DNA from 4 places in the Sphingobium sp. CFD-2 genome. Region 1 is predicted to be linked to each of the others. Evidence: predicted binding sites of a transcription regulator. Region 1 holds the regulator's gene; each other region holds the start of a gene.
What was found. The regulator LexA, encoded in region 1, represses DNA repair genes until DNA is damaged. The targets are predictions, from matches to a motif close to GTTCCNCNCTTGTTCT.
Positions count from the first base shown of each region.

Region 2: a site for LexA is predicted at 2,142-2,157, ahead of LDB29_RS10965 (ImuA family protein). Genes of this name have one in related genera too.
Region 3: a site for LexA is predicted at 1,779-1,794, ahead of LDB29_RS05610 (ATP-dependent helicase). Genes of this name have one in related genera too.
Region 4: a site for LexA is predicted at 1,754-1,769, ahead of LDB29_RS16990 (MmcB family DNA repair protein). Genes of this name have one in related genera too.

Region 1 is NZ_CP084405.1:540,757-546,617, forward strand. Features, by position in the region: gene LDB29_RS02560 (ComEC/Rec2 family competence protein) at 1-2,128, shown strand, start outside; gene lexA (transcriptional repressor LexA) at 2,119-2,805, opposite strand; gene LDB29_RS02570 (hypothetical protein) at 2,959-3,117, shown strand; gene glp (gephyrin-like molybdotransferase Glp) at 3,202-4,383, opposite strand; gene moaC (cyclic pyranopterin monophosphate synthase MoaC) at 4,380-4,865, opposite strand; gene trpC (indole-3-glycerol phosphate synthase TrpC) at 4,862-5,653, opposite strand; gene trpD (anthranilate phosphoribosyltransferase) at 5,650-5,861, opposite strand, start outside.
Region 2 is NZ_CP084405.1:2,231,609-2,237,469, reverse strand. Features, by position in the region: gene LDB29_RS10975 (cbb3-type cytochrome c oxidase subunit I) at 1-1,071, opposite strand, end outside; gene LDB29_RS10970 (cytochrome c oxidase subunit II) at 1,071-1,940, opposite strand; gene LDB29_RS10965 (ImuA family protein) at 2,164-3,009, shown strand; gene LDB29_RS10960 (DNA polymerase Y family protein) at 2,906-4,495, shown strand; gene LDB29_RS10955 (error-prone DNA polymerase) at 4,492-5,861, shown strand, end outside.
Region 3 is NZ_CP084405.1:1,164,841-1,170,701, reverse strand. Features, by position in the region: gene rsmD (16S rRNA (guanine(966)-N(2))-methyltransferase RsmD) at 1-547, shown strand, start outside; gene LDB29_RS05620 (hypothetical protein) at 754-1,227, opposite strand; gene LDB29_RS05615 (GFA family protein) at 1,364-1,759, opposite strand; gene LDB29_RS05610 (ATP-dependent helicase) at 1,866-4,142, shown strand; gene LDB29_RS05605 (IS256 family transposase) at 4,745-5,861, opposite strand, start outside.
Region 4 is NZ_CP084405.1:3,432,571-3,438,431, reverse strand. Features, by position in the region: gene LDB29_RS17010 (PTS sugar transporter subunit IIA) at 1-47, shown strand, start outside; gene LDB29_RS17005 (PaaI family thioesterase) at 7-516, shown strand; gene LDB29_RS17000 (DUF1491 family protein) at 506-856, shown strand; gene LDB29_RS16995 (cell wall hydrolase) at 1,033-1,680, shown strand; gene LDB29_RS16990 (MmcB family DNA repair protein) at 1,781-2,275, shown strand; gene LDB29_RS16985 (ankyrin repeat domain-containing protein) at 2,391-3,014, opposite strand; gene LDB29_RS16980 (SCO family protein) at 3,062-3,718, shown strand; gene LDB29_RS16975 (YcgN family cysteine cluster protein) at 3,722-4,147, shown strand; gene LDB29_RS16970 (M48 family metallopeptidase) at 4,128-4,838, shown strand; gene LDB29_RS16965 (hypothetical protein) at 4,846-5,109, shown strand; gene LDB29_RS16960 (rhodanese-related sulfurtransferase) at 5,158-5,861, opposite strand, start outside.

The DNA of each region.
Region 1 (5,861 bases):
ACAAACCTCCGTTGTCAGTTCGGCCCGGGGGAAAGCAGCGCGGATTTGGCGCGGCGTGGAGCTGTGGCTGGAGGAGGAGCGCGAACGGTTGCCGCTATGGGTTCCGGTCGCCCTGGCTGCGGGAATCGCGGCCTGGTTCCTTCTGCCTAATCGGCTGGAATGGCTGGCCTTTTGCTGCGTGACGCTTGCGGTTGCCTGCGCCGCGCTGCTTTTGCCGCCCGGTGGCCGGGTGCGTCAGGCGATCGTCGTCGGTGGCATTCTTGCCTGTGCCGGGTGCCTGCTGGTCTGGGGGAAAGCGACGATCGTCGGATCGCCGCCCCTCGACCGCCCGGCCTTCATCTCGCTGAAGGGGGAGGTCCGGTCGGTCGAAAGGCTGCCCGCGCAGCACATGAGTCGCGTGCTGGTCCGGCCTGTCGGCGTGCCTGCCCTGCCGCCCCTGGTGCGCGTCAATCTTGACGATGCGTCGATGCCGCCGGGCGTCGGGGAGGGAGCCATCATAGCCTTCCGCACAAGGCTGATGCCGCCTGCGCCGCCCAGCCTGCCGGGCGGCTATGATTTTGCGCGGCGCGCCTATTTCGAGGGCGTCGGCGCGACCGGGCGTGTGCTGCCGCCGGTCACGGTCCTGCGGCCGGCCACGGCCGGCCCCCGGTTGAGGGCGCGTCTGTTCGAGCATATCCTGGAGCGCGTTCCGGGACAGGGCGCCGGCATCGCCGCTGCCCTGGCCACCGGCGATCAGGGCGCGATCGCGCAGGCAGATGCGGAGGCGATGCGGCGGAGCGGCCTTGCGCATCTGCTGTCGATCAGCGGTCTGCATGTCACGGCCCTGATCGCTGCGGTGATCTTCCTGTTGATGCGGCTGATGGCGCTCAGCCGCCGGGCGGCTCTCGACTGGCCGCTGATGCTGCTGGCCGCGGGCGGCGGCGCTCTGGCGGGCATCGGCTATACGCTTCTGACCGGCGCAGAGGTGCCGACCGTGCGATCCTGCGTCGCTGCCCTGCTTGTGCTGGGCGGACTGGCGATGGGGCGGGACGCGATCACGCTCAGGCTCGTGGCGGCGGGGGCGCTGGTGGTGCTGATCCTCTGGCCAGAAGCACTGGTGGGGCCGAGCTTCCAGATGAGCTTCGCGGCTGTGATAGCCCTGGTGTCGCTAGGCGAGCATCCGGCCTTCCGCGCCTTTCTCGCGCCGCGTGACGAAGGGGTATGGCGCCGGATCGGGCGCAATCTTGCGGGCATGCTGGCGACCGGCCTGGTCGTGGAGCTGGTGCTGGCGCCGATCGCGCTGTTCCATTTCCACAAGGCGGGCATGTTGGGATCGATCGCCAATCTGGTGGCCATACCGCTTACGACGCTGGTGGTCATGCCGCTGGAGGCGACGGCCTTGCTGTTGGACCTAGGCGGGTGGGGTGCGCCCTTCTGGTGGCTTGCCGCGCGATCGATCGACCTGCTGTTGCTGATTGCCCATGGCGTGGCATCCAGCCCTTGGGCGGTGGTTCTGGCGCCCGCCCAGTCGGGCGTAGTGTTCGGCCTGATGCTGCTGGGCATGCTGTGGTGCCTGCTATGGCGAAGCCGGTGGCGCTGGGCGGGTCTGATGCCCGTGACCACCGGCGTCATGATGGTGCTGACCAGCCCGATGCCCGCCATATTGATAAGCGGGGACGGCCGGCATGTCGCGGTGCGCACTGCCGATGGCGGCATGGCGATGCTGCGGGCTCGCGCCGGCGGCTATGCGCGCGACGTCATGGCGGAAAGCGCGGGTTATGACGGTACCTTGCAGGCATTGACGGCGCTGCCCCAGGCTCGCTGTTCTCCCGATCTATGCGCCGTTCGCCTGAAGGGAGGGGGCCGGAACTGGAACCTGTTGCTGACGCGAAGCAGCGTGAGGATCGATAATGCGATACTGGCGCGGGATTGCGCCTATTCAGACATCGTCGTCAGCGACCGCCGCCTGCAGGGCGCCTGTCGCCCACGCTGGCTGAAGGTGGATCGACGCTTCCTCGCCAGGACGGGTGGCCTGACCATCGATCTGGACCATGGCACCATGCGCAGCGCGAAGGCGTGGCATGATGAGCACCCCTGGGTCGCGCGGCCTTCCAGCCGGCCGCGCGAATACAGGAAGCATCAGTTATAGCGGCGCAGCAACCCTGCCAGCTTGCCCTGGATGCGGACCTGCCGAGGGTCGTAGATCTGCGGTTCATAGGCGCTGTTGGCGGGATCGAGCCGGACCTTCGGACCCTCACGCCGGAAATATTTCAGCGTCGCTTCATTTTCGTCGATCAGGGCGACCACGATCTGCCCCTCGCGCGCGACGTCGGTGCGCTGGATAAGCGCGAAATCGCCGTCCAGAATGCCCGCTTCGACCATTGAATCCCCCGCCACTTCCAGCGCATAATGATCCCCGGTGCCCAGCAGCGCGGCGGGAACGGAAAGCATGTTCTGCCCCTCCAGCGCCTCGATCGGCACGCCCGCCGCGATCCGGCCGTGCAGCGGAATCTCCAATATGTCGTTGGCGGCGACCGGGGGCCTGCTGGCCGCTGGACCGGGCGTCAGCGGCGGCTTGGCAGGCACGACGACCTTGGGAGCGCGATGCATGGCATCGGGCAGTTTGAGCACTTCCAGTGCGCGGGCGCGATTGGGCAGGCGGCGGATGAAGCCGCGTTCCTCCAACGCATTGATCAGGCGGTGGATGCCGGATTTGGACCGCAGGTCCAGCGCTTCCTTCATCTCCTCGAAAGAGGGGGATACGCCTCCCTCCTCCAGCCGGGTCTGAATGAAGCTCAGCAATTCCTGTTGCTTGGGTGTCAACATCTCGCCTTGCCCTCCTTGGAACGGATGGAGAACGCATAGGAAACGGAACGGGGCAAGTCAAGCGCCTAACCGTTGGGCGCTTTTGCTGGAACGCGGAAGGCCGCAGGCCGTTTAACGCCTGCCTTCCACGAAGAAGGTGAATAGGAGAGAAAGATGGCCAACCAGAACAACCAGGGCGGCGGTCAACGTCGCGACCAGCAGGGCGGCGACCGCTCCAGCCAGGGTGGACGCCAGCAGCAGCAGGAAGACCGGCAGGGCCAGATGGGCGATGAACGCCGTCAGGACAAGTCGCCCGGCAAGCAGCAGCGCTGAAGGAACGGCGGCGGTCCAGCATGGCTGACATCGCCGCCATCCGTCAGGACTGCATTGGAAGGGGTCGCGCGGCGGCCCCTTTCCTTATGCGAGGGGAAGAACCGTGACGGGATCGCCGGCGGCGGCCGGAGCAGAGCCGGCAGGTCGCAGGATGAGGCAGTCGGCCATCGCCATGGCCGCGGTGGCGGCGCTGTCCTGCGATGTCACGGAAACGATGCCCGCTTCCGTGCGGAAGGCGCGAAGGTAATCGTCGCGTTCCCCCGTGGCGGGCAGCGGCGCGGCGAGCGTCGCCGGCGCGGTGCGGGGCAGGGGCGATGCCGCGCCCATCATGTTGCGGACCAGCGGCAACAGGAACAGCGTCGCCGTCACGAAGGCTGATACCGGATTGCCCGGCAGGCCCAGGAAGACGACGGAACCCAATGTCCCCGCCATCAACGGCTTGCCCGGACGCATGCGGATTTTCCAGAAATCGAGCGAGCCCCCGGCCTGGACGAAAGCCGGGCGGACGATGTCGTGATCGCCCACCGATGCGCCGCCGGTCGAAACGATGATGTCCGCCTGGCTGGCGTGGGCAAAGGCCTGGATCATGCCGGGGAGATCGTCCGGCACGATCCCCATATCGATGACATCGCAGGAAAGGCCGGCGAGCAGGGCGGCCAGCATGGGCGCGTTGGAGGAGGGAAGCTGGCCGGGCTGCGTCGGCGCACCGGGGGGCACGAGTTCGTTGCCTGTCGAGAGCAGGGCGACCCGGGCCCGCCGCGATACGGGCAGCGTCCCATGCCCGCCCAACACGGCGAGCGCGATCTGCGCCGCCCCCAATGCGCTGCCGGCCTTCAGCAAAAGGCCGTCCTTGCGGAAGTCGGAACCGGCCGGACGCACATGGCGGCCCTTCGTCAGCGCCTCCTCCAGTCCGCGCAGCATGTCCCCCTCGCGCGCGGCGTTTTCCTGAATCAGGATGCTGTCGGCGCCCTGCGGCAAGGGCGCGCCGGTGAAGATGCGGCAGGCCTGGCGGGGTTCGAGGGGCGGAGGCGGCGGGCCCCCCGCCGCGCTTTCGGCGGCGACCTGCCATGGCCCGGGCCATTCAGCGGCGCGCAGGGCATAGCCGTCCATGGCGGAAAGATCGGCCCAGGGCTGATCACGCAGCGCAACGACATCTTCCTTCAGCCAGCGTCCGGCGCAGGCGGGAATGGGCATATGCTCCGTCGGCAGCGGCCTTGCCAGCGCCATCAGGCGGCTCTGCGCCTCCGCGACCGGAAGCAGGCTCATGACGCCGGCCCGTCCCCAGCCGTCCAGTCGCCGGACTTGCCGCCGCTCTTGGCCAGCAGGCGCACGTCGCTGATGATCATGCCCTTGTCCAGCGCCTTGGCCATGTCATAGACCGTCAGCAACGCGACCGACGCGGCGGTCAGCGCCTCCATTTCCACGCCGGTCTGACCGGCGGTCTTCGCGGTCGCCGTCACGGTCACGCCGCTGCCGTCGAGATCGAGGTCGATGCTGACCGAACTGAGCGGAATCGGGTGGCAGAGCGGGATGAGGTCGGCGGTCCGCTTGGCCGCCATGATGCCCGCCACGCGGGCCACGGCCAGCACATCGCCCTTCTTCACCAATCCCTGCTCGATCGCTGCTGCTGCATCGGGACTCATGCTGATGCGGCCGCTCGCGACAGCCTTGCGCGCGGTCGTCGCCTTGGCGGAAACATCGACCATATGGGCCGACCCCTCCTCGTCCAGATGGGTGAGCTTGCTCATCGCCCCGTCAGCAGCCTGCGCGTGGCGGTTTCGACATCCTCCTGCCTCATCAGGGTTTCCCCCACCAGAAAGCAGCGCACGCCATGGTCCGACATGGCGAGCAGGTCGTCATGGCTGCCGATGCCGCTTTCCGCAACGAAGGTGCATCCTTCCGGAGCCTGTCCGACCAGTTCGTAGGTGCGGGCGAAATCGACCGTGAAGTCGCGCAGGTCGCGATTATTGACGCCGATCAGGCGCGAGCGGAGCTTCATCGCGCGCTCCAGTTCCTGCGCATCATGCACTTCAACCAGCGCATCCATGCCCAGGCCAAGGGCGGCGTCCTCTATTTCCGCCATCTGATTGTCGTCCAGCGCGGCGACGATGATCAGGATCGCGTCGGCGCCGAGCGACCGGCTTTCCAGCACCTGCCAGGGATCGACCATGAAATCCTTGCGCAGCACCGGCAGGGCGCAGGCCGATCGGGCCGCGACCAGATAATCGTCATGCCCCTGGAAATAAGGTTCGTCGGTCAGCACCGACAGGCAGGCCGCGCCACCCGCCGCATAGGCGCGGGCATGGGCGGGCGGATCGAAATCGGGGCGGATCAGGCCCTTGGACGGGCTGGCCTTCTTGATCTCCGCGATCAGGCCGAATCCGGAGCCGGCGGCACCGTCCAGCGCCTTGCGGAAGCCGCGCGGAGGCGTCTGTTCGGCGGCGCGGGCGTGAAGCGAGGAGATGGGCGTGGCGGCCTTGCGCCGGGCGACTTCCTCCCGCTTTACATCGCAGATTTCGATCAGCTTGTTCGTCATTTATAGGCTATCCAGCAATTGAGCAGCGCGTTGGCAAGGCCGCGGTCGATGGTTTCGGCGGCTTCCTCCACGCCTTCGCGGAAATCGGACACGGCGTCGGCTACGACAAGGGCGGCGGCGGCGTTCAGCAACACCGCGTCACGATAAGGCCCCGCTTCGCCTTGCAACAGGGCGCGCAGGGCGGCGGCGTTATAGGCGGGGTCGCCCC
Region 2 (5,861 bases), 1.7 Mb from region 1:
CCACAGGGTCAGCAGCCAGTTATAGACCTTGATCGCCGTCGGAATGGCGATGATCAAAGTCGACGTGGCGAAGAAGAACCCGAAATAGGGATTCATGCCGCTCACATACATATGATGCGCCCATACCAGGAAGCTCAGCGCCCCGATGATCACGATCGCCCACACCATCATGCGATAACCGAAGATATTCCGCCGCGCATGGACGCTGATCAGGTCCGACACGATGCCGAAGGCGGGCAGGGCGACGATATAGACTTCGGGATGGCCGAAGAACCAGAAGAGATGCTGGAAGAGGAGGGGACTGCCGCCCTGCGTCGGGGTGATGGCCCCCATGGATTGCATCGTCGGCATGAAGAAGCTGGTGCCCGCCAGATGATCGAACAGCATCATGATCGCCGCGACGAACAAAGCCGGAAAGGCGAGCAGGCCCATCACGGACGCCGTGAAAATCCCCCACACCGACAGCGGCATCCGCATCAGCGTCATGCCCTTGGTCCGCGCCTGCAACACCGTGGTCACATAATTCAGCCCGCCCATGGTGAAGGCCGCGACGAAGATGGCGAGGCTGACCAGCATGGTCACGATGCCCCATTGATGCCCCGGCGTCCCCTCGCTGATCGCCTGCGGCGGATAGAGCGTCCACCCCGCCCCGCTCGGCCCGCCCGGCACGAAGAATCCCGCCACCAGCACAATCACCGACAGCAGATAGAACCAGAAGCTCAGCATGTTGACGAAGGGAAACACCATGTCCCGCGCCCCGATCATCAGCGGGATCAGATAATTGCCGAAGCCCCCGAGCAGCAGCGCCGTCAGCAGATAGACCACCATGATCATGCCGTGCATCGACACGAATTGCAGATAATTATCAGGCTGGATCGCCGGAAAAGCCCCCGGAAACCCAAGCTGCAACCGCATCAGCGCCGACAACACCAGCGCCACCAGCCCGATGGAAATGGCCGTCACGCTATATTGGACGGCGATGACCTTATGATCCTGGCTCCAGACATATTTGGTGACCCAGCTATGCGGATGATGCAGCGGGCGCAGGTCGTCGGCCAGGGTGGTAGCCATCAGCGAATGCTCCAGGAGGCAGGGACGATACAGGCATTGGCCTTGATCAGCAGGATCGACATGGCGGCCGGCGGCGCCTCCGCCAGAATCTGTCCGAAGCTGCTCTGCTGCGCCTGCCATTGCGCGAAGGCCTGGGGCGTCTCCACCACCACCTTGCCGCGCATCGCATGGTGGCCGGTGCCGCACAGTTCGACGCAGAGGATGTCGAACGTGCCCGTCTTGGTCGGGGTCAACCAGAAATAGGTGACGATGCCGGGTACAAGGTCCATCTTGGCCCGGAATTCAGGCACATAGAAGTCGTGCAGCACGTCCTTGGAGCGCAGCACGATCTTCACCGGCTTGCCGACCGGCAGATGAAGGTCGCCGCTTTCCACCAATATGTCATCCCGGCCGAACGGGTCGAGCGGATCGAGGCCCAGCCCATTGTCGGGGGTGATATATTTCACCCCCGCCGCGCCCAGCACGCCATCCGGACCGGGATAGCGGAAGGACCATTGCCATTGCTGGCCGACCGCCTCGATGACGGTGGCTTCTTTCGGCACCGAGACATATTTGCCCCAGGCCGCGAGCCCCGGCGCCAACATGCCGGCGATGCCGATGGCGGTCCAGAATGTCAGCCGCCTTTCCAGCGAAGGGTTTTCTGGCTCATAATGGGCGCGATGGCCGGGGCGATGGCGATATTTGACCAGCGCCCAGGCAAGGAACAGGTTCAGCCCGACAAAGGCCGCCCCGCATATCCAGAGCGTCACGTCGAGCGCGGAATCGATCGATCCCCAATTGGAGGCGATGGGCGTGCGCCACCATGGACTGAACAGGTGAAAGGCGACCGAACCGACCACGAGCATGGCGATGGCTACCGCAACCGGCACAAGCCCTCTCCCACATTGGCAGGCGCTCGCAGCCTTTCAGTCCGGCATTTCGAGTCGCCTCGGTAACACCCGCCGCGACAACTTACAGAAAAAGCGCTGACGGGGGAAGCGTTTGGGAAATTGCGGGGTGCGAGCGTCGCCAGCGCCTTTTCCGGCTCGGGCCTTCACGGTCGATTGACAGCGCCTGCCATTGCGGCGAAAAGAACAAACAGGGAACGAATATATGGCTGAGTCGGTGAAGACCCTCGCCGCCCTCAGGCGGCATATCGCATTGCTGGAGGGCGTTCCAGCCTCCCAGCCCCATGCGCGGGTGGAAACCGGCTATGCGCCGCTCGACCTGGCGCTGGACGGCGGTCTGGCGCGGGGTCGGGTGCATGAATTCTTCGCCGCGACAGAGGAAGGGGGGGCGGGGGCTGGGCTGGCCCTGATCCTCGCGCGGCTGGCGGCGGGGGAGGCGCCCCTGCTCTGGCTGCGCACGATGGCGGCGGGCCGGGCGGGGGGCATGCCCTATGGCCCCGGACTGGCCGCATTGGGCATCGATCCCGCCCGGTTGCTGATCGGCGCGATGGCCGATGACGCCATGCTGCTGCGAGCGGCGGTCGACGCGCTGCGATGCCCCGCTTTGGGCGCACTGGTGGTGGAATTGCGCGGGCCGGCGCCCTTGCTCGACCTGACAGCCAGCCGGCGGCTGGCGCTGGCGGCGGAGTCGTCCGGCGTCACCGCTTTCCTGCTGCGGGTGGGCGGCGATCCGGTGCCTAGCGCGGCGGACACGCGCTGGCGCATTGCGGCGGCGCCCTCTCTGCCCGTGCCGGGAAACGGGCCGGGCAGAAGCGCCTTCGACCTTGGCCTGTTGCGACGGCGGGCGGGACGGGACGGGCTCGGCTGGCGGCTGGTCTGGGACAATGGCCGGGGCATGTTTGAAGGAAGTGGAGGTGGGCGCGATGAACGCCATGGCCTTGGACAGGATGGCAGCGGACGGGAGGGCGGAGGACGCGATGGGCAAGCGCCGCTATCTGGCGCTGTGGTTTCCGTTCCTGCCGATCGACCGGCTTCGGATCGCGCGGCCTGATCTCTGGGCGCAGGGCGAAGGTCCCGCAGCCGTCGTCGAACAGGTGCGCGGCGCGATGCGGCTGGCGACGCTCGACGCCGACGCTCTCGCGCTGGGCCTGACGCCGGGCATGACGCTGGCCGATGCGCGTGCGCGGGAACCGGACCTGCGCGTGTTCGATGCCGATCCCCATGGCGATCAGGACTGGCTGGAGCGGCTCTGCGACGGTTGTTCCCGCTACACGCCGGTTGCGGCGCTGGATTCACCCTTCGGTCTGATGCTCGACATTACCGGCTGCGCGCATCTTTGGGGCGGGGAGGGGATGCTGGCGCGCGAGGCGGCCGAACGGCTGGAGCGTCATGGCATGCGGGTGCGCCATGCCCTTGCCGGAACGGCGGAGGGTGCGCATGCGCTGTGCCGTTTTCCGGTGGGCGCGGCGGCGGACGAGGATGCGGCGCTGCGCCGCCTGCCGGTCGAGGCGTTGCGGCTGGAGGATGAAAGCGCGGTGGCGTTGCGCCGCGCGGGACTGCGGACCGTGGGCGATCTGGCGGCGCGGCCGGCGGCGGTTCTGGCGTCGCGCTTCGGTGAGGCGGCGGTGGACGCGCTGCACGCTTTGCTGGGATTGGGGAGGCGGCCTCTTGCACCCCGGCGGTCGCGTCCCGCGATCCGGATCGAGCGGCGTTTTGCCGAGCCGATGGGCAGCACCGCCTTTGCCCTCCGGACGCTGGAGGAGATGGCGGCCGAGGCGGGGGAGCGGCTCAGCGAACGCGGGCAAGGCGGTCGACGGTTCGAGGCGCTGTTCTTCCGCAGCGACGGCCTTGCCTTTCCCTTGCGGGTGGAAACCAGCCTGCCGGTGCGGGACGCGCCCGCTATCATGCGGCTGGTGCAGGAACGGATCGATGCGCTGTCCGATCCGCTCGATCCCGGTTTCGGCTTCGACATGCTGCGCCTCACCGTGCCGCAGGCGGAGCCGATGACGCCGACGCAACTGGCGCTGGAAGGAGGAGAGGCGCGTCGCGAGGAAAGCGTCGCGGCTCTGGTCGACCGGCTGTCGATTCGGGCAGGCCGGGCTCGCATCCAGCGGCTTCACCCGAAGGACAGCCATATCCCCGAACAGGCCCAGCTTGCCCTGCCCGCCGTGGAAAGCCGCGCCCCCATGAACTGGCCGCAAGAGGGGCAGGAGGGGGAGCCGCCCATGCGCCCGCTGCATCTGTTCGATCCGCCGCAGCCGATCGACGTGGTGGCCGAGGTGCCCGATGGTCCGCCCCATCGCTTCCGCTGGCGCAAGGCATTGCATGAAGTGACGCGCTATGAAGGCCCCGAACGCATCGCGCCCGAATGGTGGACGGCCAGGGACGGCGCGCTGGAGGGCGAGAGCGTGGGGCTGACCCGCGACTATTACCGGGTCGAGGATGCGCGCGGGCGGCGCTACTGGATATTCCGCAACGGGCTTTACGGCTCCGAAGCGGAACATCCCGGCTGGTACATCCATGGCCTGTTCGCATGAAGCGCCACGGCAAGGGTCCAGACCCGTCCAGGCCCAAATCCATCGACCGGCGTGAACTGAATGCGCTGGAGGCCGCGCGGGAAAAGGGGCGGCGCGGGTCGCGCGGCGAATCTCCGCCGATCGGGCCGGCAGAGGCGCCTCCCTTTGCCGAGCTGGTGGCGGCGACCAATTTCTCCTTCCTGCGCGGCGCATCCCATCCGCAGGACATGGTGGCGCGCGCCATCGCCCAGGGGCTTGTGGGCCTGGGCATAGCCGACCGCAATAGCGTCGCCGGGGTGGTCCGCGCCCATGTCGCGCGCAAGCGCTGGCCCGAACGGATGCGCGCTGCTTTGCTGGAGGCGCGCAAGGAAGCGGGGCAGCCGCTGGAACTCAGCGAAGAGGAGGAGCGCGCCTGCCGGACCGACCTGCGGCTGGTCGTCGGCGCAAGGCTGGTCTTCGTGGATGGAACGCCGGACATCGTCGCCTATCCCGCGACGCGGCGGGGTTGGGGCGAACTCACCAAATTGCTGACCGTCGGCAATCTCCGTTCGGTGAAGGGCGACTGTATCCTGCGCTATGAGGATCTGACCGCCTATCTGGACGATCTGCTGCTGATCGTGATGCCTGGCTCCACCGCCACCCAACAGACCGCGCATCGCAAGCCGGTGGACTATGATTATGACGACCGGCCCCCGAAGGAAGCGATCAGGCAGGGCCATCTCAGTCTTGTGCCGCCGCCGGCTCCGTCCGATCTGAAGGGATTGCTGGCGCGCTTGTCGCGTCTTGCGCCGCGCCGGGTCTGGCTGGCGGCGGCATTGGGGCGGGATGGGCGGGATGCGCGGCGGCTGGCGCAGTTCAAGGCCTTGTCCGTGGCGGCGGGCGTGCCTTTGCTGGCGACCATGGACGCGCTCTACGCCAGTCCGGCGCAGCGTCCCCTGCAGAATGTGCTGAGCTGCATTCGCGAAGGCACCGGCATCGCCAGGGCAGGGCGCCTGCTGGAGGCGAATGCGGAAAGGCATATCCATGACCCTGCCGAAATCGCCCATCTGTTCCGCGATTGCCCGGAGGCGGTGGCGGAAAGCGGACATTTGCTGAGCCGGGTGCATTTCACGCTCGACCAGCTTGCCTATGAATATCCCCATGAACCGGTGCCGGAAGGATGGACGGCGCAGCAATGGCTGGAGGAACTGACCTGGTCCGCCGCCCATGCCCGCTATGGCGCGCGTCTTCCCCTGAAGGCCCGCGAGACACTGGAAAAAGAATTCGAACTGATCGCCAAGCGCAACTATGCCTATTATTTCCTGACCGTGCATGACATCGTCGCCTTTGCCAGGACCAAGGGCATCCTTTGCCAGGGACGCGGATCGGCGGCGAACAGCATGGTCTG
Region 3 (5,861 bases), 620 kb from region 1:
GAGAATAATTGCAGGCCAATGGCGGGGTCGCCCCCTTACCGCCCCCAAGAGCGACGCAACACGCCCTACGGCGGACCGCACCCGGGAAACCCTGTTTTCCATGCTGCTGAGCCGGATCGGCTCCTTCGAGGGGCTGAGCGTTGGCGATTTCTTCGCGGGCTCGGGCGCTCTGGGGTTCGAAGCGCTCTCGCGCGGCGCGGCAAGCTGCATCTTCGTGGAACAGGACCGCGCGGCGCTGGACGCGATCCGAGCCAATGGCGACAGGCTGGGCATCCGCCCCGACATCCGCCAGAGCAGCGTCCTGTCGCTGGGTCCGGCAAGCGAGCCCCTGGACCTCATCTTCATGGATCCGCCCTATCAGAGCGGCGCTGGCATGGTGGCGCTGGACAAGCTGAGCCGCCTGGGCTGGACCGGGCCCGCAAGCTGGATCAGCATCGAAACCGACCGGCGCGAGGATGTGGCGGTAAAGGGCTTTACCGTGGAGACGACCCGTGACGTGGGAAAGGCTCGACTGACGCTGCTGCGCGCAACGGAGCGCGCCGAATAGTCCAGGCGGATTGGGTGAAGTGATGGCGCGACGGACATGACCATGGACCATCGCCGCGGCTGCGCATTGCACCCAGCCTGCGACCCGGCATATCGGGAGCAGCCCCGGCGACCTTGCTGACGGTGCTCGATCGGCACAGCCTGACCGGCGGCGTAGCTGGACCGGGCTGGCAGCCATGATCGCCGCCATGCCCGGTCTTGCAAGCATCAACGCCGCTTGCGCATGGATTTGGGCGCTTCGCTCCGGTTGATGCAGCTATCCTGCACGGTCCTGCTGCACAGCGGATAATCCTTCTGCTCGGTCGGCGGCGGCGTCATATTGCCACCCACGGTCGCGGGATTGGCTGAGGTTCCGACGGGAGCGGACGGATCACGCGGAACGCCGGCAGGAGCCGGTTGCATGCCCGTGTCCGGCGGCACGGCTCCGGTCGGCTGCCCAGCATTGGGATCGGCGGCTGGGGGCGGCGTCGCGGGCGTCGCCGGAGTGGCCGGGCTGGCTGGCGTCGCTCCCGGTTCGGCGGGGGTCGCCGGCGTCGCAGGAGTCGCGCCCTGCTCGGGCGGAGGCGGCGTATCGGCGACGGGCGGCTGCGCCGAAGCCGGCATGTCCTGCGCGATCGCAATGCCGGTAACGCCGGTGCCGAAGGCCAATATGGCCGCACCTGCCAACAGGATCGATTTCATCGGGATCATCCTTTCCTTTGTTCTCGCCCCGTTCTGCCGTTTGGGCTGAACAAAGAACCGGATGCGCGATGCCTGCGTTCCGGCCCGGGCGACGAGCCGTTGCGGATGCGCCGCCAGACGATCCTGCCTGTCGGCCTCAGGCCTCGGGGTAGCGCTGGAACTTGGGCAGTTGATGCGCGCCCTCCATCCATGGCGCGGCCTCGGCAAATTGGACGTGGATGGCTGGCGGCAGGTTCGACTGGTCGTCCAGCGTTCCGGTCTGGATGTCGATCATGCCGGGGAACACGGCGGCATTGCGGTAGAAAAGGCCCGTACCGCAGGTTCCGCAAAATTCCCGCGTCACATTGTCGGAGGACCGGTATGCCACCGGCCGACCCGTCACCGTCACCTGTTCTTCAGGGAACAGGGCCCAGCCCACCATCGGCGCGCCCGCGCTTTTCCGGCAATCCGAACAATGGCACAGCGCGCTATAGGCCGGCTCGCCCTGCGCTTCGTAATGGATCGCCCCGCATTGGCACCGCCCCGAGAACATGGCCTTTACTCCTTGCACGATTCGCCTTTTGTTCTCATAGAAGGAGCAACGGTGCAAGGGCCGCCCGCCCTTGCCGCTTCCCGCCCGGCACCCTAGTTGATAGCGCATGACTCTGCCCGCCCCCTCCCCCGACGATCCCGCCTATCTCCAGGGGCTGAACGAACCCCAGCGGGAGGCCGTGCTCACGACCGAGGGGCCGGTGCTGGTGCTTGCAGGCGCCGGCACGGGCAAGACGGCGGCGCTCACCGCTCGCCTCGCCCATCTGATCGCCACCCGTCGGGCCTATCCTTCGGAAATCCTCGCAGTCACCTTCACCAACAAGGCGGCGCGCGAAATGCGGGAGCGCGTCGGCCGGATGATCGGCCCCGCCGTCGAAGGCATGCCCTGGCTGGGCACCTTCCACGCCATCGCCGCGAAGATGCTGCGCCGCCACGCCGAACTGGTGGGGCTGCAATCCAATTTCACCATCCTCGACACGGACGATCAGCTTCGCCTGATGAAGCAGCTCATCCAGGCGGAGGGAATCGACGAGAAGCGCTGGCCCGCACGCCAGCTCGCCGGCCTCATCGACCAGTGGAAGAACAAGGGGCTGACGCCGGAGGAAATCGGCGCCGGCGAGAGCGAGGGCTATGCCAACGGAAAGGGGCAGAAGCTCTACGCCGCTTATCAGGCGCGTCTTCGGGACGTGAATGCCTGCGATTTCGGGGACTTGCTGCTGCATGTTCTGACGATCCTGAAACGCCATCGGGACGTGCTGGAAAGCTATCAGCAGCGCTTCCGCTATATCATGGTGGACGAATATCAGGACACCAACAGCAGCCAGTATCTGTGGCTGCGCCTGCTCGCCCAGCAGCGCAAGAACATCTGCTGCGTGGGAGACGACGACCAGTCTATCTATTCATGGCGGGGGGCGGAAGTCGCCAATATCCTGCGGTTCGAAAAGGATTTTCCCGGCGCGAAGATCGTCCGGCTGGAACAGAATTATCGCTCGACACCCCATATATTGGGCGCTGCGTCAGGAGTGATCGCGGAAAATGGCAATCGCCTGGGCAAGACGCTCTGGACCGACATCGACGTGGGCGAGAAGGTCCGCATCATCGGCGTCTGGGACGGGCCGGAGGAAGCGCGGCGCGTGGGCGACGAGATCGAATCGATCGAACGCAGCGGCCAATCGCTGGAGGGGGTCGCCATCCTCGTCCGGGCCCAGCACCAGACGCGCGAGTTCGAAGACCGCTTCATCCAGATCGGCCTGCCTTATCGCATCGTGGGCGGCTTCCGCTTCTATGAACGCGCCGAGATTCGGGACGCTCTCGCCTATCTTCGCCTGGTCAATCAGCCCGCCGATGACCTGGCGTTCGAACGGATCGTCAACGTCCCCAAGCGCGGCCTGGGCGACAAGGCCGTGGAAAAGCTGCATCGGCTTGCCCGGGCGGAGGGCGTTCCGCTTGCCCTCGCCGCCGCGCGAATCCTCGACACGGACGAGATGACGCCGCAGGCCCGCCGCAGCCTCGGCGCCTTCATCGGCGATCTCGCCCGCTGGCGGGACCGCGCGGTGCAACTTCCCCATGCCGAACTGGCCCGACAGATATTGGACGAAAGCGGCTACACCGCCATGCTCCAGGCCGAACGCACCGCCGAAAGCGCGGGAAGGCTGGAGAACCTCAACGAACTGACCCGCGCCATGGAGGAATATGAGACGCTGGGCGCATTCCTGGAGCATGTAAGCCTCGTCATGGACAATGAGGCGCAACAGGACGAGCGCAAGGTCACGATCATGACCATCCACGCCGCCAAGGGGCTGGAGTTCGACACGGTCTTCCTCGCGGGGTGGGAAGAAGGCATCTTCCCCTCCCAGCGCGCGCTCGACGAAGGCGGCCTCAACAGCCTGGAGGAGGAACGCCGCCTCGCCTATGTCGCGATCACGCGGGCGAGGAAGTCCTGCGTCATCCTGCACGCCGCCAACCGCCGCATCTATGGCCAGTGGACCAGCTCCATCCCTTCGCGCTTCGTCGGGGAATTGCCTCCCGAACATGTGGAGGAGGAAAGCAGCATGTCCGGCGGCGCCTCGCTCTGGCGCGCCAACTGGTCGGAGCGGGCCGATCCCTTCGCCAATGTCCAGCGCGGCACCGGTCGCGGCCCCGGGTGGCAGCGCGCCCAACAGAGCGGACAGTTCACCCGCGAACCCGCAAGGATCGTGGAGGCGCGCGCATCAGCGGTCTCGCTCGGCAACAAGGGGCGGGATGACATGAGCGTCGGCCTGCGCGTCTTCCACCAGAAATTCGGCTACGGCACGGTGGCGGAGATCGAAGGCAACAAGCTGGAGATCGATTTCGAAACGGCGGGTCGGAAGCGGGTGATGGACAGCTTCGTCCAGCCTGCCTAGCCGTCAATCGAGCCTTTCCTCAAGACCGCCGTCCAATATCGTAGATACCGGATGAAATAGCGGTGGCAGGTACCGTTTTGTATGGGAATGATAAAGATGGGTGGCTTTTGGACGGTCTGCTTTCAGGTCAATGCTCGCAGTTTCAGACGCAGTGACCTGATGGCAAGGCTCTGATAATAATGGGCAGCCATGCTTGTGATAGTCCGCACATTCTTGCTTTGCGTCATCGCTCCTTGGCTGATCGCGTTCGTCTTTATAATCAATCACCAAGGCATAATCGGCTTACCCTTTGCCATTGCAGTAGGCGTAATTGGAATTATTATCACGCGACTGCCAAGCCTTACCAAGGGTGTCATCACTATAATTTACCTGTGCTTGGCGTTCTTTGTCTTGGTCAATTATTCGGTACGAATAGTTTGCGACTATAATCCTTGCGAGCGCAACGAAAAGGGTCAGCCGTTGGATTGACAGTGGTGCCGTTACGTCCACATTCGGTGTCCCTGCCTTCCCCTCCTGTCGTCCACAACTGGTCGATTCCAGACGCTCCTTGGTCGCGTCCGTCAATGTGGTGTAGAATTGGGTGTGGCCAGCGGGCTGCATTTTCAGGCGGCCTTGGGTGTAATCTGTAGCGGCTGTGCCTCCTCGATCATTGGTGTAGCAAGGGCGGCCATGCCCTCGATCTGCATGTAGCGGTGCTGGAGCTGGTATTCGTCATTCTGCTCCAGCAGGACGGCGCCGACGAGGCGGATGATGCTATCCTCGTTCGGGAAGATGCCGACGACATCGGCGCGGCGCTTCACTTCCTTGTTCAGGCGTTCCAGTGGATTGGTGGAATGTAATTTGACGCGGTGCTGCTCGGGGAAGGTCATGTAGGCCAGCACGTCGTGCTCGGCATCGTCCATGCAGGCGCCGAGCTTTGGCCAGCGGGTACGCAACTGGTCGGCGACCTGGCGCCAGACCTGTGTCGCGGCGGCATGGTCGGGCTGGAGGAAGACCTGGCGGATGGCAGCGGCGACGACGGTGTTCTGGCCCTTGGGCACGTAGGCCAGGGCATTGCGCATGAAGTGGACGCGGCACCGCTGCCAGGTGGCGCTGAGCACGCGAGTGATCGCTGCCTTGAGGCCCTCGTGGGCATCGGAGATGACCAGCTTCACGCCGGTCAGTCCGCGGCGTGCGAGGTCCTTGAGGAAGCTCGACCAGAATGGCTCGGCTTCGGAGGGTCCAATGTGAAGGCCAACGATTTCGCGCTTGCCCTCGGTGTTGACGGCAACGGCTATTATCGCGGCGACACTGACGATCCGCCCGCCCTCGCGCACCTTGAGGTAGGTAGCATCGAGCCAGAGGTAGGGCCAGTCGCCGGTGAGCGGCCGCTTAAGGAAGGCATGGACACGTTCGTCGATATCCTTGCACAGCTTGGACACCGAGGATTTGGAGATGCCGGTCATGCCCATGGCCTGCACCAGCTCGTCGACACGCCGGGTGCTGACGCCGGCGATCCACGCCTCCTGGATCACCGCGACCAGCGCCTTCTCGACGGTCTTCCTGGGTTCCAGGAAGCCAGGGAAGTAGGCGCCGGTCCGTAGCTTGGGAATCCTCAGGTTGAGCGTGCCGAGCCGGGTATCGAGGCTGCGGTCGCGGTAGCCGTTCCGCCAGGTCGTCCGGTCGCCGGAGCGCTCGTGTCGGCTAGCGCCGACCAGGCCATCGACGTCGGCCTCCATG
Region 4 (5,861 bases), 1.2 Mb from region 1:
CGCTCCATGCCCTGCTCGCCGGTGGCGAGGCGCGTGACGCTGCCTGATCCGGGTTCCGCCGCCAGCGCCTTGCCCAGCGGGGAGCAGGCGCATTTCCGGGCGCTGGAGTCCCTCTACCGTTCCGCACCGATCAACCGGCTGTTCCGGTCGGAACTGACGATTCCGGAAGAAGGCCGGTCGATCATCCATTTCGACGTGGACGAGACGCAGTTCCATGCGGCCGGCGCGGTGCACGGCACGGTCTATTTCAAGATGCTGGACGATGCGGCCTTCTACGCGGCCAACAGCCTGGTCAGCGATCGCTTCCTGCTGACCACCAGCTTCAACCTGCTGTTCACCCGCCCGATCGGGCCGGGCCGGATTCGGGCCGAAGGGCGCTGGATCAGCGGAAAGCGGCGCGTCTATGTGGCGGAGGCCAGCCTGATCGACGCCGACGGCGAGGAGGTCGGGCGCGGCACCGGCACCTTCATGCGGTCGCAATTCCCCCTCTCCTCCCTGCCGGGCTATGCCGGCTGACCCATCCGACGCGCGGCTGACCAGCGCCATGCTGGTCGGTGTCCTGATGCGCCGCTGCGCCGCGGCGGGCGGCTTTGCCACGGTGCTGGTGAAGGGCGATGCCGTCAGCGGCGTGATCCTGCTCCAGGCGCTGGAAAATGGCCGGGAACAGGGACTGTTCGAACGCGTTCCTGATTATGCGGGCGGCTATCGCCTCACCCGCTGCGGCCCGGACCCGGAAAAGGGGGCCGAGGCCATGGCTCAATATCTTGCGCGCCGGCGCGGATCGGACCCCGATCTGTGGGTCATCGAACTCGACATCGCGGATGCGGAACGGTTCGCCGCTGAAACGATCTGTTGATCGTTGACTCATTTTCCGCGCGCGGGCACAGGCCTCCGACGCTTTCAACGCGCAGGTTGCCGGTTTTCGTCCATGGGGGGCGGATGCGGTAAACACGCAGACGGGGGGCGGCCGAACGTCGTGTTTTAGGGGTTTTTTGACGTTCCCGGCCAAGAACCGCACGATTTTGAGCTGTAATGAGTTTTCGTCTGAAGGCTGCGATCTTCGCGGCATTTTCCCTTTCCGCCACAGCGGCGGTTACCGCGGCCGACATGTCGAGCGCTTCCGAGGCGGCTCCGTCGGTCCTTTCCCTTCCGGGAAGCAATGAGCTGAATGCAGCTCCGGCCGGCGCCACGCCCGCCGTCACTTTCGCCGCGCCGCGCGAAGTCGTGCAGCCGCTGGCTCCCCTTTCCGACAGCGCCGATGTGAAGGCCGACAATCTCGCCGCCCTCGTGGACGCGCAGGGCGCGGCCGAGGATGTTTCCGGCGACATGAAGTGCCTGGCCGGCGCCGTCTATTTCGAATCCAAGGGCGAAAGCCTGGAAGGCCAGTTGGCCGTTGCCCGCGTCATCATCAATCGCGCCCGGTCCGGCCGCTTTGCCGATAGCCTGTGCGGCGTCGTCTATCAGCCCGGCCAGTTCAGCTTCGTGCGCGGCAATGGCATGCCGTCGATCCGCCTGGGCAGCGAAAGCTGGCGCGAGGCCGTCGCCATCGCCCAGATCGCGATGGACGATAGCTGGGACAGCAAGGCAGAGGGTGCGCTCTATTTCCACGCCCGTCGGGTTTCGCCCGGCTGGGGCAAGCGCCAGCTCGCCGCGATAGACAATCACGTCTTCTATCGCTGACCGTTTTCGCGCCGGGCGCGCAGGGGGTGAAGAAGGGCCGGTTCGGGCGATCCTGAATCGGCCCTTTCCTTTTGTTCCCTTCCTGTTCTAAGAACCGGACATGGAATCCGATCTTTCCGACAGTTGTTCGCCCCTCACGGACGGCACGGCTCTGGCCGTGGCGCGGGGCACGCTGCGCCTGTTCTTCCGCCATGACATGAGCGGGATATTGGAAGTGCCGCTGCCCAATGGCCGGCGCGCCGACATCATGGCGCTGGACGGGGCGGGTCGGATCACCATCGTGGAGATCAAGTGCAGCCGCGCCGACCTGTTGGGCGACATGAAATGGCCCGACTATTTCGATTATTGCGACCGCTATTTCTGGGCCGTGCCGTCGGGCTTCGACCTGTCGCTGTTCGAGAGCGAGGCGCTATGGCCGGGACGGACGGGATTGATCGTCGCGGACCAATATGACGCCGAACTGGTGCGCCCCGCACCCATGGAGCCGCTGGCGGCCGCGCGGCGCAAGGCGGAAACGCTGCGCTTTGCTAGACGGGCGGCCAGGCGGCTGACGGCGCTGGCGGACCCGGATCATGCCGCGGAACTGGGGTGGTAGTCTGATCTGCGTGGAGATCGACGAGGGGACGGATAGTCTCCCGCGACATTTCCCTTAAGCGATACGTGCTCCTGCGCAGGAACACGCATCGTCTGATGTTCGCTTCAGGAAAAAATCAGAACACCGGCCCCTGCACCGGTCCCTTGGGTGCTGTCTTCGTCTTCGCAGCGCTCAGCGCTTCCACCAGCCCCGGCGTCCTGGCGTCGCGCTCCGCATAGTCCCGCGCCGACATGCCGGCGATCGTGTCGCGCTTGTCGGGATTGGCGCCTTGCGCGACCAGCAGCCGGACCAGCGCCACGTCGCGAAGCTGCACCGCCCGGATCAGCGGCGTCTCGCCGCTGCCATTCGCCTTGTCCACCTGCGCATTATAGGTCAGCAGGCTGCGCACGCCTTCCTCGAACCGGGCCTGCACCGCGTCCATCAGCGGCGTGTTGCCGTTTTTGTCGGTCAGGTTCGGGTTCGCGCCCTTGGCGAGCAGGAAGGTCAGCCATGTATTGTCCCGCCGGGCGACGACCAGGTGCAGCGCGGTGTCGCCGGTCGTCACGTCGCGGCTGTTGATGACGGTCGATCCCGGCTTCTGGATCAGGTCGGTCACCTTCTGCCCGTCGGCGTCCTTGACCGCCTTCAGAAAATTGTAATTGTCGGAAAACTGCGCCTGCGCCGCGACCGGCGACAGCAGCGCCAGGGCCAGAGCGGCGGCACGGCCAAGGCCCATCCAAGCCGGAAAACGTCCTGTCATTATGTCCATAGCCCCGTTGGAATTTGCAAATCGGGCCATAGCAGGGCATGGCTGGCGGCGCCATGAACAAAGCGCTGATTTCGCTCGCCCTGCCGCTGACCGCCCTGCTGGCAGCCTGTAATATGGGGGCCGGGGGCAATGCATCAAGCGGCGATGAAAGCGCCCAGGGGGATCTGCACGGGGCCAGCATCGGCGCGCCCTTCACCCTGACCGATCAGGACGGGAAGAAGGTCCGCTGGGACGATTTCAAGGGCAAGTATCGCCTGGTCTATTTCGGCTACACCTATTGCCCCGATGTCTGCCCGATCGACCTGCAACGCATCATGCAGGGCTTTTCGAAGTTCGAGAAGGATAAACCGGCGCTCGCCGCAAAGGTCCAGCCGATCTTCATCAGCGTCGATCCGGATCGGGACACGCCCGCCGTCCTCAAAACCTATGTCGCGGCCTTCCACCCCCGCCTGATCGGCCTGACCGGCACGCCGGACGAGATCGCCAAGGTGGCGAAGGATTTCGTCGTGCTCTACAATAAGGAAGAGACGAAGGGCGCGAGCGGCTATCTGGTGAGCCACAGCCGCACGCCCTATCTCTTCGGGGGCGACGGCGCGCCGGTCGCGCTGGTGCCGGTGGACGATCCGGGAACGCCGGATGTGGATGAGGGCGATCCCGCCAGGGTGACGGCCTTCCTCGAAAAATGGGTGAAGTGACGGTTGGACTTCTGGGAAAAGCCCCTCGACAGACTGGACCGCGCGGAGTGGGAAGCGCTGTGCGACGGCTGCGGCAAATGCTGCCTGCACAAGGCGGAGGATGAGGATACGGGGCACATCTACCCCACCAATGTCGCCTGCCGCCTGCTCGACCGGCATAGCGGGCAGTGCACCAATTATAAGGAACGCCGCCGCTTCGTGCCCGATTGCGTGCGGCTGACCCCTGCCAAGGTGAAGACGATAAGCTGGCTGCCGCGCACCTGCGCCTATCGGCTGCGGGGCGAGGGCAAGCCATTGCCCGAATGGCACTATCTGATCTGCGGCGACCGCGAGGCGGTGCACCGGGCCCAGGAGTCCGTGCGCGGCTGGACCATTGCGGAAGCCGACGCCGGCGATTGGGAAAACCATCTTGTCGACAGAGAGCTCTGACGCTGAAATTCTGATCGACGGCATCGCCGTTCCGGTGCGGATCCGCCGGTCGGCGCGGGCCAAGGCCTATCGATTGTCGCTGGACCAAGCGCGGGGGGAGTTGCGGCTGTCGCTGCCGACCCGCGCCAATCTGAAGCGCGCGCTCGGCTGGGCGCAGGAACATGAGGGCTGGGTCCGGTCGCAAATGGCGCGGCAACCCGCGTTTGTCACGCTGGGCGATGGCGCCGTCTTCCCGCTGGAGGGGCGGGAGGTGCGCATCTGCTGGGTCGAAGGCGCTTCCCGCACGATCCGGCTGGAGGGCGACCGGCTGCTGCTGGGCGGCGCGGCGGAATCAGTCGGGTCGCGGGTGCTGCGCTGGCTCAAGATGCGGGCGAAGGCCGTGCTGGAGACCGAAAGCCATGAAATGGCGCGGGACAATGGGCTGATCGTGGCGTCGGTCGGCATTGGCGATCCGCGCAGCCGCTGGGCGAGCTGCGCCTCCAGCGGGGCGATCCGCTATAGCTGGCGGTTGATCCTCTGCCCGCCGGAGGTGCGCCGGGCGACCGTGGCGCATGAGCTGGCGCATCTGCTGCACATGGATCACAGCCCTGCCTTTCACGCGGCCCACAAGCGGATATTGGGCGAAGACCCCCGGCCTGCGCGGGCTTGGCTGCGCACCCATGGGACCGCGCTGCACCGCTTCGTCGGGTGACAGGCCCATGGGCAGGAAGAAGCGCTATCTGACGGCGACGATGCCGGACGGCTATGTGAAGACCATCGGGCCCACGGCGGACGCCTTCACCCATTATTGGCGCATCGTCGCGATACTGGAGAATGGCAGGACGGAGGTTTTCTGGGGCCACAGCCGCTCGCTGGCCGAGGCGAAGAGGAAGCGGACGGCGGCGGAAGAAGGCGCGCGGATGCGCGGCTGGAAACGCTATGCGTTCGAGATAGCGGAACTGGTCGAAACGCCGGCCCGGTGAAGCGCAAGCTGCTCCTGCGAAGGCGGGGTCACGCTATGCCCTGGTCCTTCAGCCCTGGTTCCTGTGCGGCCAGACGCCCGACCCGTCCGCCGCGCAATCATGCGCGGCGTCCCGCACATGCGGCAAGCCGCAGGCCCGGCAGGTGACATAATCGCCCGCCTTCAGCCCATGGCCCACCGCCACGCGCTCGTCGAACACATAGCAGTTGCCCTGCCAAAGGCTGTCCTTTTCGGGCATTTCCTCCAGATAGCGCAGAATGCCGCCGCGCAGATGATAGACCTCCTCAAAACCGCGGGCCCTGACCAGCGCGGTCGATTTCTCGCATCTTATGCCGCCGGTGCAGAACATGGCGATGCGCGGCGTGCGGCCCTCCTCGCGCAGCTTTTCGGCAAAATCGTCGAACCAGGCCGGGAAATCGCGGAAGGAGCGGGTGCCGGGATCGATCGCCCCTTCGAAGCTGCCCACCGACACTTCATAGGCGTTGCGCGTATCGATCACGACCGTGTCCGGATCGGCTATCAGGGCGTTCCATTCCACCGGATCGAGATGCGTGCCCGCCTGATGCGCCGGGTCGAGATCGCCCGCGCCCAGCGTCACGATCTCCGCCTTCACCTTCACCTTCATCCGGGCGAAGGGCGGACTCTCGCCATGGGCATATTTGACGTCGAGATCGGCGCAGCCCGGATATGCCCGGATATGCGAGACCAGCGCCGCAATCGCCCTCTCGCTCCCCGCGACCGTGCCGTTGATCC